4 regions of the Rhodococcus sp. IEGM 1408 genome follow, and region 2 is predicted to be linked to each of the others. Evidence: riboswitches for the same ligand, from Rfam matches in the RefSeq annotation. Region 2 holds a riboswitch; each other region holds the start of a gene.
What was found. A riboswitch is a leader RNA that binds a small molecule or an ion and turns the genes downstream of it on or off. The one in region 2 is predicted to bind cobalamin.
Positions count from the first base shown of each region.

Region 1: linked by a shared signal. The riboswitch ahead of cobN (cobaltochelatase subunit CobN) and the one ahead of R4P08_RS11860 (ABC transporter substrate-binding protein) in region 2 are both predicted to bind cobalamin.
Region 3: linked by a shared signal. The riboswitch ahead of R4P08_RS17995 (VWA domain-containing protein) and the one ahead of R4P08_RS11860 (ABC transporter substrate-binding protein) in region 2 are both predicted to bind cobalamin.
Region 4: linked by a shared signal. The riboswitch ahead of R4P08_RS17215 (VWA domain-containing protein) and the one ahead of R4P08_RS11860 (ABC transporter substrate-binding protein) in region 2 are both predicted to bind cobalamin.

Region 1 is NZ_JAWLRW010000015.1:43,450-47,413, reverse strand. Features, by position in the region: gene cobN (cobaltochelatase subunit CobN) at 1-2,035, opposite strand, end outside; cobalamin riboswitch at 2,053-2,243, opposite strand; gene R4P08_RS17245 (nitrite reductase) at 2,322-3,191, shown strand; cobalamin riboswitch at 3,191-3,306, shown strand; gene R4P08_RS17240 (precorrin-8X methylmutase) at 3,360-3,964, shown strand, end outside.
Region 2 is NZ_JAWLRW010000006.1:260,950-264,913, forward strand. Features, by position in the region: gene R4P08_RS11850 (ABC transporter ATP-binding protein) at 1-164, opposite strand, end outside; gene R4P08_RS11855 (alpha/beta hydrolase) at 223-1,317, shown strand; cobalamin riboswitch at 1,330-1,508, shown strand; gene R4P08_RS11860 (ABC transporter substrate-binding protein) at 1,563-2,636, shown strand; gene R4P08_RS11865 (FecCD family ABC transporter permease) at 2,641-3,726, shown strand; gene R4P08_RS11870 (ABC transporter ATP-binding protein) at 3,723-3,964, shown strand, end outside.
Region 3 is NZ_JAWLRW010000021.1:11,301-15,264, reverse strand. Features, by position in the region: gene R4P08_RS18005 (cobalt-precorrin-4/precorrin-4 C(11)-methyltransferase) at 1-758, opposite strand, end outside; gene cbiT (precorrin-6Y C5,15-methyltransferase (decarboxylating) subunit CbiT) at 755-1,999, opposite strand; cobalamin riboswitch at 2,075-2,262, shown strand; gene R4P08_RS17995 (VWA domain-containing protein) at 2,285-3,964, shown strand, end outside.
Region 4 is NZ_JAWLRW010000015.1:37,129-41,092, forward strand. Features, by position in the region: gene R4P08_RS17215 (VWA domain-containing protein) at 1-1,770, opposite strand, end outside; cobalamin riboswitch at 1,792-1,961, opposite strand; gene cbiT (precorrin-6Y C5,15-methyltransferase (decarboxylating) subunit CbiT) at 2,037-3,266, shown strand; gene R4P08_RS17225 (cobalt-precorrin-4/precorrin-4 C(11)-methyltransferase) at 3,263-3,964, shown strand, end outside.

The DNA of each region.
Region 1 (3,964 bases), on a different contig from region 2:
GGGTCCAGATCTGCGCGCGGATGGCCGGGAGCTTGGCCGGGTCCATCGAGGCGATGTTCCCGTACTCGTCCAGCAGCTGCTCGAGTCGGGCGATGTCGCCGTAGGATTCGGCGCGCGCCATCGGCGGGACCAGGTGGTCGACGATCGTCGCGTGCGCGCGGCGTTTGGCCTGGGCGCCCTCGCCGGGGTCGTTGACCAGGAACGGGTAGATCAGCGGCATGTCGGCGATCGCGGCGTCCGTGGCGCACCCGGCCGAGAGCGCGGCGTTCTTGCCCGGCAGCCACTCCAGCGAGCCGTGCTTGCCCAGGTGGACCAGCGCGTGCGCGCCGAAGCCGCGGGCCAGCCAGCGGTAGGCGGCCAGGTAGTGATGGGAGGGTGCGAGCTCGGGGTCGTGGTAGATCGCGACCGGGTTCTCACCGAAGCCGCGGGGCGGCTGGATCAATAGGACGACATTGCCGGCCTGGATGGTGGCCAGGACGATCTCGCCGGCGTCGTTGACGAACAGCTCGCCCGGCGCCGGCCCCCACGCCTCGACCATCTCCGCGCGCAGCGTCTCGGGCAGGTCCGTGGTCCAGCGCAGGTAGTCCTCGGTGGAGATCCGCACGTGACTGTCGGTGAGCTGGGCGCTGGTGAGCCACTCCTCGTCCTGACCGCCCGCGGCGATGAGCGCGTGGATGAGGGCGTCGCCGGCGGCGGTGTCGTCGGCGAACCCGGTGTCGTCGGCGTAGTCCCTGGCGGTGTCCAGGAACCGGGCGATGGGGCCGTCGTCCGGGCCCAGGTCGTAGCCCTCGTCGCGCAACCGGCGCAGCAGGCGGATGGTCGAGACCGGGGTGTCCAGGCCGACGGCGTTGCCGATGCGGGAGTGCTTGGTCGGGTAGGCCGACAGGACCAGCGCGACCCGGCGGTCGGCGGGCGCCACGTGGCGAAGCCGCGCGTGGGCCACGGCGATCCCGGCGACGCGCGCGCACCGCTCGGGGTCGGCCACGTAGCGGGGCAGGCCGTCGACGTCGATCTCCTTGAACGAGAACGGTGCGGTGATGATCCGGCCGTCGAACTCCGGGATGGCGATCTGGTTGGCCGAGTCCAGCGGGTTCACGCCGTCGTCGGAGGCCGCCCAGTCCTCCCGGCTCCAGGTCAGGCACAGGCCCTGCAGGACGGGGATGTCCAGGGCGGCGATGCGCGTCACGTCCCAGGTCTCGTCCTCGCCACCCGCGCTCACCGCGCCCGGAGTGGTGCCGCCGGCGGCCAGCACGGTGACGACCAGGGCGTCGAGCGTGCCGAGCGCGTCGAACAGCTCGTCGGGCGCCGAGCGCAGCGATCCGGCGAAGACCGGCACTCCCACGGCGTGCCCGGTGGCGTCGATCGCGTCGGCGAGCGCGTGCGCGAACTCGGAGTTGCCGCTGACCTCGTGGGCTCGGTAGTAGAGCACTCCCACGCGGGGGCGGGAGTCGTCGCGGTCGCCGGCGTTGTCCTCGTCGATCCGGTCGTTCTGGTCGTTCCCCGCGCCCAGGCCCGCGCCGTCGCCCGCGCCGTGGCCGTCGGCTCCCGGGCGCGGCGGCACCCCCCACACCGGCACGCTCTCCGGCGGCTCGAAGCCGGCACCGGTGAGCAGCACGGTGTCCGAGAGGAAGGCGTGGAGCTGGGCGAAGTTCCGTTCCCCACCCTCGGCGAGGTAGCGGTGCGCCTCGGCCGCGATACCGATCGGCACCGTGGACAGCTCCATCAGGTCGGCGTCCGGGGTCTGCTCGCCGCCCAGGACCACCACCGGCCTCCCCGAGGCCAGGACCGCGGCGAACCCGGACTCCCACGACCGCCGCGAACCGAGGATCCGGACCACCACCAGGTCGGCGCCGGCGAGCAGACCGGGCAGGTCCTCCTCGACGTCGATCCGGGACGGGTTGCCGAGCGTCCACTCGGCGCGCGAGGCCCGCGCGGACAGCAGATCCGTGTCCGAGGTGGACAGCAGGGTGATGCGTGGTGCCTGTGGTGGTGCCGAGGCGTCATCAGGGGACGCCGAACGCCGGTCATGGCGCATGTTCTTCTCCAAAACCTCGTGGAACATGTCGCCGTGGCCGGTCTCCTGGCTTTCGCGTCGACGCCATGCTCGATGTCCCCGGGTGAGGTACCCGGTTCCTCCGGCCAGTTCGGGGACGGCTCGGAGTGCATGGCTCCGCGACTACAGTGGCGAGGGCCGCGCCGGCTTCTCCTCCGGCTTCCCGAGCACCACGGCACCGGCGAGCCTATCCGGCCCCGGGACTCCGGCGGCGCTCGGGCGTCGACTCACCGCGACCCCGACCACGCCCGGCTGCCACACTGTGTCCGTGAGTGCCAGCCAACCGACCCGCCGCACCCGCACGGACATGTGCCCGGGAGTGCTGCGCCCCTGGCCCGCGGACGACGGCGCCCTGGTGCGGCTGCGCGTGCCCGGCGGGCGCATATCGCCGACGGCCCTCGCCGCGCTGCACGGGGTCGCGGCGCGATACGGCGACGACGACGTGCACGTCACCGCCCGCGCGAACCTGCAACTGCGTGCCCTGCCGACCGGGCCGGACGGGCAACTCGACACCCGGGTCATCTCCGCGATCGCCGCCACCGGCCTGCTACCCGCGCCGACGCACGACCTCGTCCGGAACATTCTCGTCTCCCCCCTCACCGGGCTGTCGGGCGGTCGGGCGGACCTGCGCCCGGTGACCGAGCGCCTCGACGCCGGGCTCCGCGCGGATCCCGGACTGGCCGGGCTGTCGGGTCGCTTCCTGTTCGTCCTCGACGACGGCCGCGGCGATCTCGTGGACCGTGCCGCCGATCTGGGGCTCGCGGTGCTCGATTCCGACACCGTGCAACTTCGGGTGGGCGAGCACTGGTCCAGGGTGGTGCCCGTCGACGAGGCCGCCGACCATCTGCTCGGCCTGGCGCGCGAGTTCGCCCGCGCCCGCGGCGACGGCCCCGATGCCCCCTGGCACGTGCGGGAACTTTCCGAGCCCCTCGTCGCCCCACGCCCGGGCGACGGTCGGGTCCCGAGCCCCTCACCCGCCCTGCCGTACGGGCCGGTTCCCGGCTCGACAGGACCGCTCGAGCACGTCGAGGCACCGGACGGGATCCTCGACCGCGCGCTGATCGCCCGGCTCACCGACCCGGCTCCGGACGAGCTCGTGGTCACCCCGTGGCGTGGCGTGCTCATCGTGCGCGCGTAGGATACCTGCTGTCCCACGGTGAGGAACCCGGTGCGAGTCCGGGGCGGTTCCGCCACTGTGAGGCCCGACATGCGGGTCGACAAGCCAGAAACTGGCCGCGGGATCGGCGCGCTTCCTGCCGCGCCGCCTGTGACTTCTGACCGGGGCGAGAACCCCGAGGAGGACTCCATGCCTGCTGCTCACCGGCCCCCGCGCCGATACGACTACGTCGACGACGGGCCGGCGATCTACCTCGACTCGTTCGCCACGATCCGGCGAGAGACCGACCTGTCCCGGATCCCGCCGGACGCCGAGCGGCTCGCCGTCCGGATGGTGCACGGCACCGGACAGACCGACCTCGTGAACGACCTGCAGGTCCATCCTGGGCTGGTCGGTGCCGCTCGGTCCGCGCTCGACGCCGGGTCGCCGATCCTCTGCGACGCCCACATGATCGCCTCCGGCATCACCCGGGCCAGGCTCTCCCGGGACAACGACGTGGTGTGTCTGCTAAGCGATCCGGCCGTCCCCGAGCTGGCCCGACGGATGGGCACGACCCGCTCCGCCGCCGCCCTCTCGCTGTGGGGTGACCGCCTGGACGGCGCCGTGGTGGCGATCGGCAACGCCCCCACCGCCCTGTTCCACCTGCTAGAGATGCTGCTCGACGGCGCGCCCCGGCCCGCCGCGATCGTCGGGTGCCCTGTCGGGTTCATCGGCGCCGCGGAATCCAAGGCAGCGCTGGCCGCCCTGGCAGACGACCACGGTATCGACATCCCGTTTGTCACCGTCCACGGCCG
Region 2 (3,964 bases):
AGCAGGATCCTGATGGTGGTGGATTTGCCCGAACCGTTGGGCCCGAGGAAGCCGTGTACCTCGCCCCGGCGCACCTCCAGCTCGAGTCCGTCGAGCGCGCGGGTGGCTCCGAACGTCTTGACCAGGTCTTCGACCCGGACCACTTCGCCAGAATCTGAACGCATGACCTGCTCCTTAGTCCGTTCAGTCGATCATCCTCTTGATTCCCGGCACAATGTGGCGATGCGCTCTCCAATGTCCGGACACCGGGATTTCACGCCCTCGATCGCCGACCGCCTCACCAAAGCCGCGATGACCGCCTCCGGCGCACTGCCCGGCCGGTTGATCCAGTTGGCTGCCGGCGCCCCGCGGCGGATCGACGGCCAGGCGTTGGATCCGCACTTCCAGGCCGGGCTCCGGGTGATGTCCCGGCTCTCGGAGGGCGAGTACGAGGACATGCCACTCGCCCAGGCCCGTCGGACGGTCGAGCGGTCGGCGTTCACCGTCTCGGGCGACGGGATCGACCTCGCCGTCGTCAAGGACCTGGTCCTCCCCCTCGCGGGTGACGATCCCGCCCGCGCCGACCTGCCCGCCCGCCTGTACTCGCCCGTCCACGGCGATGAACCTCTACCGATGTTGATCTTCTTCCACGGTGGCGGGTGGGTCCTCGGCAGCATCGACTCCCACGACGCGACCTGCCGCTACATCGCCCGCACGGGCGGCCTCAAGGTCCTGAGCGTGGACTACCGGATGGCCCCCGAGTTCCTCTTCCCCACCGCCGTCGACGACGCCGTGGCCTCCTTCCGATACGTCCGCGACAACGCCGCGACGCTCGGCGTCGATCCGGAGCGGATCGCGGTGGGAGGGGACAGCGCCGGGGGCAACCTCGCCGCGGTCGTGTGCCAGCAGACCCGCGACGCCGGCGAGAAGACGCCCGCCTTCCAACTGCTGTTCGTCCCCGCCACCAACATGTCCGCCCGGACGCGCTCGTTCGAACTGTTCGGCGAGGGCTTCTTCCTGACCGCCAAGAACATGGACTTCTACGAGAACACCTACCTGCGTTCCGACGACGACCGGCTCGACCCGCGCGCCTCCCCGCTGCTGGCCGAGGACTTCTCCGGCCTGCCACCTGCGCACGTCGCCACCGGCGGCTTCGACCCGCTCCGCGACGAGGGTGAGGCCTACGCCCGGAAGCTGGCCGACGCCGGGGTCAAGGTCTCGCTGCGCCGCCACGAGACGTTGGTCCACCCCTTTGTCAACGCCGTCGGCGCCGCCCCGGCCGCCAGGGCCGCGCTGTCGGAGGCCGTGGGCGCGCTGCGGATGGGGCTGGCGTACTGACCCCGCCCCCCGTGTTACCTTGTGATCGCCAGCGAGACCGAAGGGTCGCGGGAATCCGGTGCGAATCCGGAACTGACGCGCAGCGGTGAGGGTGATGGCGGGGCACGATGCCACTGGGCCGCATGGTCTGGGAAGGCGCTCCGTCCAGGTGATCCCGAGTCCGAATACCGGCTGGCCCTCGCGGTGACAACCGCCGGGTCATCACCGGGCTTCGCGTTCCAGGCCCGCGACCTCGGAGCACACTCATGCGTTCTTCCGCCCTGCTCGCCCTCGCCGGCGTCACCCTTCTCGCCCTGACCTCCTGTACAGCCCACGACCCGTCCGCGACCGCCGGCCCGGGCGCCGACCCGATCGAGAACTGCGGGGAGCAGGTGTCGGTCGAGGCCCCGCCCGAGCGGGTCGTCTCGCTCAACCAGGGCTCCACCGAGATCCTGTTCGCCCTCGGCCTCGGCGACCGGATGGTCGGCACCGCGGCCTGGACCGACCCGGTCCTGCCCGAGTTCGCCGAGGTGAACAGGTCGATCCCCCGCCTGGCCGACAACGCGCCGTCGTGGGAGGCCGTCCTCGACGTGGAGCCGGACTTCGTCACGGCCTCCTTCGGCAGCACCCTCGGCGAGGGCGGGGTCGCGGGACGCGCGCAGTTCCACGAGCTCGGCGTGGGCACCTACCTGTCCCCGGCCGACTGCGTGGGCAAGGTCGCCGATTCCGGGGACGGGGTCCGCGAGACCCCCTACACCGCGTCCCTGCTGTACCGCGAGATCGCCGAGCTCGCGCGGATCTTCGACGTGGAACAGGCCGGGGACGAGCTGGTGGCGGACCTGCAGCGGCGGCTCGAGGCGGCCGGGGCGAGCGTCGATGCCAGCGGGCTCTCCGCGATGTACTGGTTCGCCAATTCCGAGTCCCCGTACCTGGCCGGTTGTTGCGGCGCCCCCGGCCTCATCTCGACCACCCTGGGCCTGGAGAACGTCTTCGACGACACCACCCAGGAGTGGCCGCAGATCAGCTGGGAGGTCGTGGCCGAGCGCGACCCCGACGTGATCGTCGTGGGAGACCTGACCCGGAAGAGCCAGACCGCCGAGACCGCCGGCGCCAAGATCGCCTACCTTGAGTCCAACCCCGTCACCCGGGAGATGACGGCGGTCCGGGAGAGGCGGTACATCGACGTCACCGGCGCCGAGATGAACCCCTCGCTCCGCACGGTCTACGGGGTGGAGACCGTCGCGGCGGGTCTCACCGCGCTGGGACTCCTCACTCCGGGCCGCACCGAGCCGGGCCTCAGCGAACCGGGCCCGGCCAGCGCCCCGGACCCGGCCAACTGACCCGATGACCCTCGCACCCGAGAGGCCCACCGCCACGGGGGCCCCGGCGTCACCGCACCGGCAACCGCCCCTGCGCCGACCGACCGCGCTGGTCACCCTGTGGCTCGGCGGCCTGGGGCTGCTGACCGTGTCGACGGCGCTCGTCATCACCATCGGTCCGTCCGGACTCACCAGCGCCGACGTCCTCCAGTCCGCCCTGGCCCGACTCACGGGTTCCGACTCCGGGCTCACGCGTATCCAGGAGGGGATCATCTGGAACCTGCGACTGCCACGCACCCTGATGGCCGCCCTGGCCGGGGCCGGGCTCGCGCTGTGCGGCGTGATCCTGCAGTCGCTGCTGCGCAACCCCCTGGCCGACCCGTACATCCTCGGCATCTCCTCAGGGGCGTCGACCGGGGCGGTGCTCGTGGTGGTGCTCGGCGTCGGCGCGGGCGCGTTCGGGCTCACCACGGGGGCGTTCGTCGGAGCGCTGACCGCGTTCGGGTTCGTGCTGGTCCTGGCCTTCGCCTCCGGCGGGACCACCGACCGGGTGGTGCTGGCGGGGGTCGCTGCGACCCAGCTGTTCTCCGCGGTGACCTCGTTCGTCGTCTACATCGCCGCCGACGCCGAGCAGACCCGCGGGGTGCTGTTCTGGCTGCTGGGCTCGCTGGCCTCCGTCCGGTGGTCGGACGTGGTGGTGTGCGGGGTCGTGGTCCTGCTCGGGCTCGTGGCGTGCCTGCTGCACACCTCCAGCCTCGACGCGTTCACCTTCGGCCAGGACGCCGCGGCCACTCTCGGCGTCAACGTGGCCCGCACCCGGCTGGTGCTCATGGTGGTGACCGCGCTCGTCACGGCCGTCATCGTGAGCACCTGCGGGGCGATCGGGTTCGTGGGGCTGGTGCTCCCGCACGCCGCCCGGGCCCTGGTCGGCGGCCGGCACCGGGTCCTCGTCCCGACCGCGGCGCTGATGGGCGCCGTCTTTGTCGTGTGGATCGATGCCGCCTCCCGCACCGTGATCGCGCCCCAGGAGTTGCCGATCGGGGTGGCGACCGCGCTCATCGGCGTCCCGGCCTTCGTCGGGCTCCTCCTGCGACGGGGACGCGGCCGATGACCGCCGCCCCGGCGACCCTCGAGGCTCGCGGCGTCTCGTGGTCCGTACACGGCCGGACCATCCTCGACGACGTCAGCGTGGCCCCGGCCCCCGGCACGATGGTCGGGGTGCTGGGGCCGAACGGATCCGGCAAATCGACGCTCCTGCGGGTCATGGCGGGCCTGCTCCGGCCCGACACCGGATCGGTACACCTCGACGGCACGGACATCCGGTCGATCCCCCGCAAACGCCTGTCCCG
Region 3 (3,964 bases), on a different contig from region 2:
ACACTCCGCCGCTTCGACTCACGCTCGGGATCCGAAGCGTAGAGCCAGGACTCCGCCTCTCCCGGCCGGACGAGCGCGCGGCCGACCAGGATGACCGCCGCCTGTCGCAGCCCGGCGGCCTCCACCACGTCGGCGATGTCGGCGAGAGTGCCGCGCAGTTCCACGCGATGCGGGCGGCTGGCATTGGCGACAACGGCCACCGGGCAGTCGGCGCCATGCGTGGGGATCAGTCGCCCGGCGAGTTCTCGGGTGCGGGTGATCGCCAGGTGCAGGACCAGTGTGGCGCCGGTGGCGGCGAAGTTCTCCAGGGACTCCGTCGACGGCATCACGGTGGATCGGTCCTGGACTCTTGTGAGCACCACCGACTGCACTACCTCGGGAACCGTTAGTTCGACGCCCAGCTCGGCGGCAGCAGCCGCATAGGCGGGAACGCCCGGGACCACATCCCACGGCACGCCGGCCGCGTCGAGGCGGCGAGTCTGCTCGGCGAGCGCCGAGTACAGCGACGGGTCACCCGAACACAGCCGGACCACCTCGAGCCCCTCGGAGCGGGCGGCGACGATCTCGGCGATGATCCCGTCCAGATCCAGATGCTGGGTGTCCACCAACCGGGCCTCGGGTCGGCAGTGGTCGAGCACCCCGTCGTCGAGATACGTCCCCGCGTACAGGCACACGTCGGCGGCGGCAAGCGCCGCAGCCGCGCGCAGCGTCAGCAGGTCAGCGGCGCCGGGGCCGGCTCCCACGAAGTGAACGGTCACGAGCTCTCCCCTGTTTCCGAAGTATCAGCCGCAGCGACGAAGGGCTTCACGGCCGCCCACTGCACCACGGCCCGCGCTGGCGCCCAGCCGGTGAACCGGCCGATCGAGTCGGCGTGCTCGACCTGGATCCTGGTCAGCTCCCCGCCGAATTCGGCGCGGGCGTCGACCACCAGGCGCTCGGTCTCCAGGGTCACCGCATGCGCGACCAGCCGTCCGCCGGGACGAAGTGCTTCCCAGCACTGTCTCAGCAGGCCAGGAGCGGTGCCGCCCCCACCGATGAACACCGCGTCCGGCCGCGGCAGACCGTCCAGAGCCTGGGGCGCCCGGCCGTGGACGACCTCCAGCGCGGGCACGCCGAGCGCGGCCGCATTGCGCTCGATCCGCGCGGCCCGCCCGGGATCGGCCTCCACAGCGACAGCCCGACACGACGGGTGCGCGCGCATCCACTCGATGCCCACCGACCCGGCGCCGGCGCCCACATCCCACAGCAGCTCACCGGCCGACGGCGCGAGGCGGGACAGGGCCGAGGCACGTAGGTCACGGCGGGTGAGCTGGCCGTCGTTCTCAAAGGCATCGTCGGGCAAACCGGGCGCCAGCCCGAGCGGCCGGGCGGTGGCATCTGCCAGGCAGTCGACGGCCAGAACGTGCAGGGCGGGGGCCTGACGACCGGGCGCCCAGTCGTGCGCCGCGCAGGTCTCGCGCGCCTCCGACGGGCTCCCCAGATCGGAGAGGACAGTGAGCGCGCTCCCCCCGAATCCGGCGCCGACAAGCGTCGCGGCGGCCTCCGAAGGCGTGTGTCGGTCGGCGCTCAGCACCAACAGACGCCGCCCCGGCGCGAGTTCGCGAAGGAGCGTGCGGTGGTCGCGCAGCACCGCCACGGACTCGGCCGGCCACCGCATCCGGGCGCGGGCCAGGGCGACCGAGGACACCGCCGGGAGCACCTCCACCGCGTCCGCGCCGAGCACACCGATCAGGGTGGTGCCGACCCCGGCGACCAGCGGATCGCCCGAGGCCAGGGCCACGATCGATCGCCCGGCCCACTGCTCGAGCACGGCCGGCAATCCGTCCCGCAGCGGCCGCGGCCACGGCACGCGTTCGGCCGTCACATCGCCCGGAACCATCGCCAGATGACGCTCCCCGCCGAGCAACACCTCGGCGCCCAGAACGGCACGACGGCGGGCCTCGTCGAGCCCCGCCCACCCGTCGCCGCCGATGCCGACGACCACCACCCGTGCGTTCATGACGCGGAACCCTACCGCGACACCTGCGGCGCCCCGGGTCAGCCCGTTGGGCTAGCCTCGGCCGTGCACAACAACTTCACCCCAACAGCACGAGGTGCCCCACGACCCGCCCGAGGCGGGGCGGAGGGGAGAATCTGGGAAGCCGGTGAGAATCCGGCACAGGGCCCGCTACGGTAACCCGGCCTCTCAGGCGTCCGCGCCCAGCGCGATCGCCCGAGATGAGCCGGGAAGTCCGGAGACCGGCCTCGCGCTGACCGCACCTGGCAGACGAGAGCGGGAGCCCCCATGCCACAGCATTACCCCTTCAGCGCTGTCGTCGGTTCCGACGACATGGCGCTGGCCCTGACCCTGACCGCGGTGTCCCCGTCGGTCGGCGGCGTACTGATCCGCGGCGAGAAGGGCACGGCCAAGTCCACGATGGTCCGCGCCCTCGCCGGGATCCTGCCGGAGATCGAGGTCGTCACCGGCGACCGCTTCTCCTCCGCACCCGACGACGGCGGTTCTGAGACGCCGGACGGACTGATCCCCCACGACGCACCCACCGAGCGGCGGCCGGTCCGCCTGGTCGAGTTGCCGATCGGGGTGTCCGAGGACCGCATCACCGGATCACTACACCTGGAGAGTGCGCTCGCCGCCGGCGTGACGGTGTTCCAGCCGGGACTGCTCGCCCGCGCGCACCGCGGACTGCTCTACGTGGACGAGGTCAACCTGCTCCACGACCATGTGGTGGACCTGCTGCTCGACGCCGCCGCGATGGGGCGGGTGACCGTGGAGCGCGACGGCATCTCGGTGGAGCACGCCGCGCGCTTCGTGCTGATCGGCACCATGAACCCCGAGGAGGGTGAGCTCCGGCCACAGCTCCTTGACCGCTTCGGCCTGACCGTGGAGGTGGCCGCGCCACGCGACCCCGTCCTGCGGGCCGAGGTGGTGCGCCGCCGGATCGCCTTCGAAGCCGACCCCGCGGGGTTCGCCGCCGACCACGCCGCCGACGAGCGCGCGCTGCGCGAACGGATCGCCGCCGCGCGTCGCGTGCTCGGCCGGGTGAGCCTGACCCCCTGGGCGCTGACCACCATCGCCCGGGTGTGCGCGGGCTTCGACGTGGACGGCATGCGCGCCGACATCGTCACCGCCCGCACCGCCGCCGCCCACGCCGCCTGGCAGGGCCGGACCCGGATCACCCGCGAGGACATCCGCGTCGCCGCGCGCATGGCGCTGCCGCACCGCCGGCGACGCGCCCCGTTCGATGCGCCGGGGCTCGACGAGGACCTGTTGGAACGGCTCCTGGGCGACGACGACGAGCCCCATCCCGACCCCGACCCCCGGGACGAGACCGCGCCGGCCGAGGACGCCGATCAGTCTGAGTCCGCAGACGCGTCCGCGCTGGCAGACACTACGGATGCCGAGTCCGCCCCGGCAGACGCCCCCGGCGCAGAGTCGACCCCGGCGCAGGCCTCGGCCGATCAGGCGAGCGATGACGCTGGCCGCCAGGCCGAGTACGACCGCGACTCTGCGGACGAGACAGGCATTGAGGCCGGTGACGAGGTTGCCGACGGCGCAGATCAGGCCGGCGACGCCTCCCAGCCCGACGCCCCCGGGCCCACCCGGCCCGAGCCCGGCACGGTCACCGCGGCCTCGGAGCCGTACCGGACCCGCCTGCTCGCCGTCACCGGCACCGGTCACGGCGCGGCCGGCCGGCGCTCCCGGGCGGTGACCACCACCGGCCGGCGCATCGGCGCGGGCGCGTTCACCGGGTCCGACCTGCACCTGCCCGCGACGATCCGGTCGGCCGCGCCGCAGCAGGCCGCCCGGGGTCGCGAGGCCGGTCGCGGCGGTGGTCGGCTCCGGCTGGCCGCCGAGGACCTGCGCTCGGCCGTGCGCGAGGGCCGGGAGTCCAACCTCGTGCTGTTCTGCGTGGACGCCTCGGGATCCATGGCCGCCCGCACCCGGATGGAGCAGGTCAAGACC
Region 4 (3,964 bases), on a different contig from region 2:
GAAGGTCACCAGGCCCACTTTGTCGCGTCGGCGGTAGGCGTCCAGCAGCAGGGAGAGGATGGCGGTCTTGACCTGCTCCATGCGGGTGCGCGCGGCCATGGATCCCGAGGCGTCCACGCAGAAGAGCACCAGGTTCGCCTCCCGGCCCTCGCGGACCGCCGAGCGCAGGTCACGGGAGTTCAGGAGCAGTCGCCCCCCGTCGCGGCCACCCTTGCGACCCCGGGCGGCCTGCCGGGGCGCGGCGGCGCGGATCGTGGCGGGCAGGTGCACGTCGGAGCCGGTGAACCCGCCTGAGCCGGTGCGCCGGCCGGTGGTCGTGATCGCGCGGGACCGGCGGCCGGAGACCCCGTTTCCCGTCCCGGTGACGGTCAGCATTCGTGTGCGGTACGGCGCAGAGGCCGCCGCCACCGTTCCCGGAGCGGTCGCGGCGCCGCCAGCCTTGCCGTCCTTCTCGACCCCGCCGTCCTGCTCGGCCCCGTCGCCGTCGGGCCGCGGGTCGTCGGCGTCGGTGTTGGTGTTGGTGCGGTCTCCCTGCTCCGGCCCGCTGCCGGAGTGGGGGTCTGACTGCTCGGGTGCCGTGGGCGCGTTGTCCCCGGGCGGGGGCTCGTGGCCCTCGGTGTCTCCGGCGTCGCCGGTGTCGGCTGACGCGCCGGAGCCGGCGTCCTGCGGGCCGGCCGAGTGGTCGCCCGTGTGGTCGTCGTCGCCCTGGTCGCCTTCTGGGCCATCCGTGCCGGGCCCGCCGTCGCGCGGATCGGGCTCGTCGTCGTCCCCCAGGAGCCGGTCGAGGAGCTCCTCGTCCAGGCCCGGGGCGTCGAACGGCGCGCGCCGCCGGCGGTGGGGGAGCGCCATCCGCGCGGCGACGCGGATGTCGGCGCGCGTGATCCGGTCCCGGCCCTCCCACGCCGCGTGGGCAGCGGCCGTTCGCGCGGTGACGATGTCGGCGCGCATGCCGTCGACGTCGAAGCCCGCGCAGACGGTAGCGATCTTGTTCAGCGCCCAGTCGGTGGGCTCGATGCCGCCCACGCGCTCCCGGGCGGCGACGATCTGCTCGCGCAGGGCCTGCTCGTCGGCCGCATAGGTGGCGCAGAAGCCCTCGGGGTCGGAATCGAAGGCGACCCGGCGGCGGATCACCTTCGCCCGCAGCGATGGATCGCGCGGGGCTGCCACCTCGACGGTGAGGCCGAAGCGGTCGAGCAGCTGGGGCCGGAGCTCGCCCTCCTCCGGGTTCATGGTGCCGATCAGGACGAAGCGCGCCGCGTGCTCCACGGACACCCCGTCGCGCTCCACGGTGACCCGGCCCATGGCGGCGGCGTCGAGGAGCTGGTCCACCACGTGGTCGTGGAGCAGGTTGACCTCGTCCACGTAGAGGATTCCGCGGTGCGCACGGGCCAGCAGGCCCGGCTCGAACGCGGTGACGCCCTCGCTCAGGGCCTTCTCCAAGTGCAGGGACCCGGCGATGCGGTCCTCGGTCGCGCCGAGCGGCAGTTCTACCAGGCGGACCGGCCGGCGCTCGGTCGGCGCGTCCAGCGGTAGGGGCCCGTCCGGGGTGTCGGTGCCGCGGTCGTCCGGCGCGCTGGAGAACCTGTCGCCGGTCACGACCTCGATCTGCGGCAGGATACCGGCGAGGGCGCGGACCATGGTGGACTTGGCGGTGCCCTTCTCGCCGCGGATCAGCACGCCGCCGACCGACGGCGAGACCGCGGTGAGGGCCAACGCCAGCGCCATGTCGCCGGAACCGACGACGGCGCTGAAGGGGTAGTGCTGTGGCATGGGGGCTCCCGCTCTCGTCTGCCAGACTAGTCAGCGCGAGGCCGGTCTCCCGGACTTCCCGGCTCATTCGGCGCTGGCGTCGAAGGCGCGGGTTACCGTAGCGGGCCCTGTGCCGGATTCTCACCGGCTTCCCAGATTCTCCCCTCCGGCCGCCGGAGCGGCCGTGGGACACCTCGTGCTGTTGGGGTGAAGTTGTGGTTCAGTTTCGAGACTACTCAGCGTCCTGGGGATCTGGGCGGCGGGGCTCGGCGGTAGGGTTCCGCGTCATGAACGCACGGGTGGTCGTGGTGGGGATCGGCGGTGACGGCTGGGCGGGGCTCGACGAGGCGCGCCGTCGCACCGTCCGCGAGGCCGACGTGCTGCTGGGCGGGGAGCGTCATCTGGCGCTGGTTCCAGGTGACGTGGCGGCCGAGCGCGTGCCCTGGCCGCGGCCGCTGCGGGCCGGGTTTCCCGAGGTTCTCGAGCGGTTCCGCGGGCGGTCGATTGTCGCCCTGGCCTCAGGTGATCCGCTGGTGGCGGGGGTGGCAACGACGCTGATCGACCTGCTCGGTGCGGAGGCGGTGGAGGTGCTGCCGGCGGTGTCTTCGGTCGCGCTGGGCCGTGCCCGGATGCGGTGGCCTGCCGCCACGGTGGCAGTGGTGCGCGACCACCGGGTCCTCGCCCGCGAGTTGGCGCCAGGGCGTCGTCTGCTCGTGCTCTCGGCCGACCGGTACACCCCTTCGGAGGTCGCCTCGATGCTGACCGGCGCGGGCTTCGGGGGGAGCGCGCTGACCGTGCTCTCCGATCTTGGGAGCCCGTCGGAGGCGCGCACGAGCTGCCGGGCGCGAGACTGGGAGCCGGGTCGCGAGGCGCCTGCCCTGCACGTTCTGGCCGTTGAGTGCGTGGCCGGCGCCTCCGCGCGCCCGCTCGGCCTGGCCCCGGGCCTGCCCGATGACGCCTTCGAGAACGATGGCCAACTGACCCGCCGGGATCTGCGGGCTTCCGCCCTGTCCCGGCTCGCGCCCTCTGCCGGTGAATTGCTGTGGGACGTGGGCGCGGGCGCCGGGTCGGTGGGCATCGAGTGGATGCGGGTGCATCCGTCTTGCCGGACGATCGCGGTCGAGGCTGATCCCGAGCGGGCGTCGCGCATCGAGCGCAACGCCCGCACGCTGGGGGTTCCCTCTCTGGAGCTCGTCCACGGCTGGGCGCCGCAGGCTCTCGACGGGCTCCCGGATCCCGATGCCGTCTTCGTCGGCGGCGGCAGCACCGCGTCGGGACTGCTGCGGCAGTGTTGGGACGCGGTGCGTCCCGGTGGCAGGCTGGTCGCCCACGCGGTGACGCTAGAGACCGAGCGAGTACTCGTGGACGCCCGCGCCGAGTTCGGCGGCGAACTGACCCGGCTGCAGGGCGAGCGGGCCGACTCGATCGGCAGGTTCACCGGCTGGGCCCCCGCGCGGGCTGTGGTGCAGTGGGCTGCAGTCAAGCCCTTTTCGGAGCCGATGGAGGAGACCTCGTGACCATTCACTTCGTCGGAGCCGGCCCCGGCGCCGCCGACCTGCTCACGCTGCGTGCGGTGGAGGCGCTTCGGACCGCGGACGTCTGCCTGTACGCGGGTACGTATCTCGACGAGGGAGTGCTCGACCACTGCCGCCCCGACGCCCGGCTGGTGGACACCCAGCACCTGGATCTCGACGGGATCATCGCCGAACTGGCTGAGGCCCACGCTGCTGGCCTCGAGGTGGTCCGGCTGTGTTCGGGCGACCCGTCGCTCTACTCTGCGCTCGCCGAACAGACCCGCCGCCTCGACGCGGCGGGTGTGCCGTGGGATGTGGTCCCGGGCGTCCCGGCGTACGCAGCCGCAGCTGCGGAGCTGGGTGTGGAGCTCACTGTTCCCGAGCTCGTGCAGTCGGTGGTGCTCACCCGAGTCCAGGCCCGCTCCACCGCGATGCCGTCGACGGAGTCGCTGGAGAACTTCGCCGCCACCGGCGCCACGCTGGTGCTACATTTGGCGATCACCCGGATCCGTGAGATCGCAGAGCGGTTGGTGCCCACGCATGACGCCGATTGCCCGGTGGCGGTGGTCTCCAACGCCAGTAGGCCCCACCGCGTGGAACTACGAGGCACCCTTGCCGACATCGCGGATGCGGTTGAGGGCGCAGGCCTGCGCCAGGCCGCGGTCATCCTGGTCGGCCGCGCGCTGGAGCGGCCGGGCACG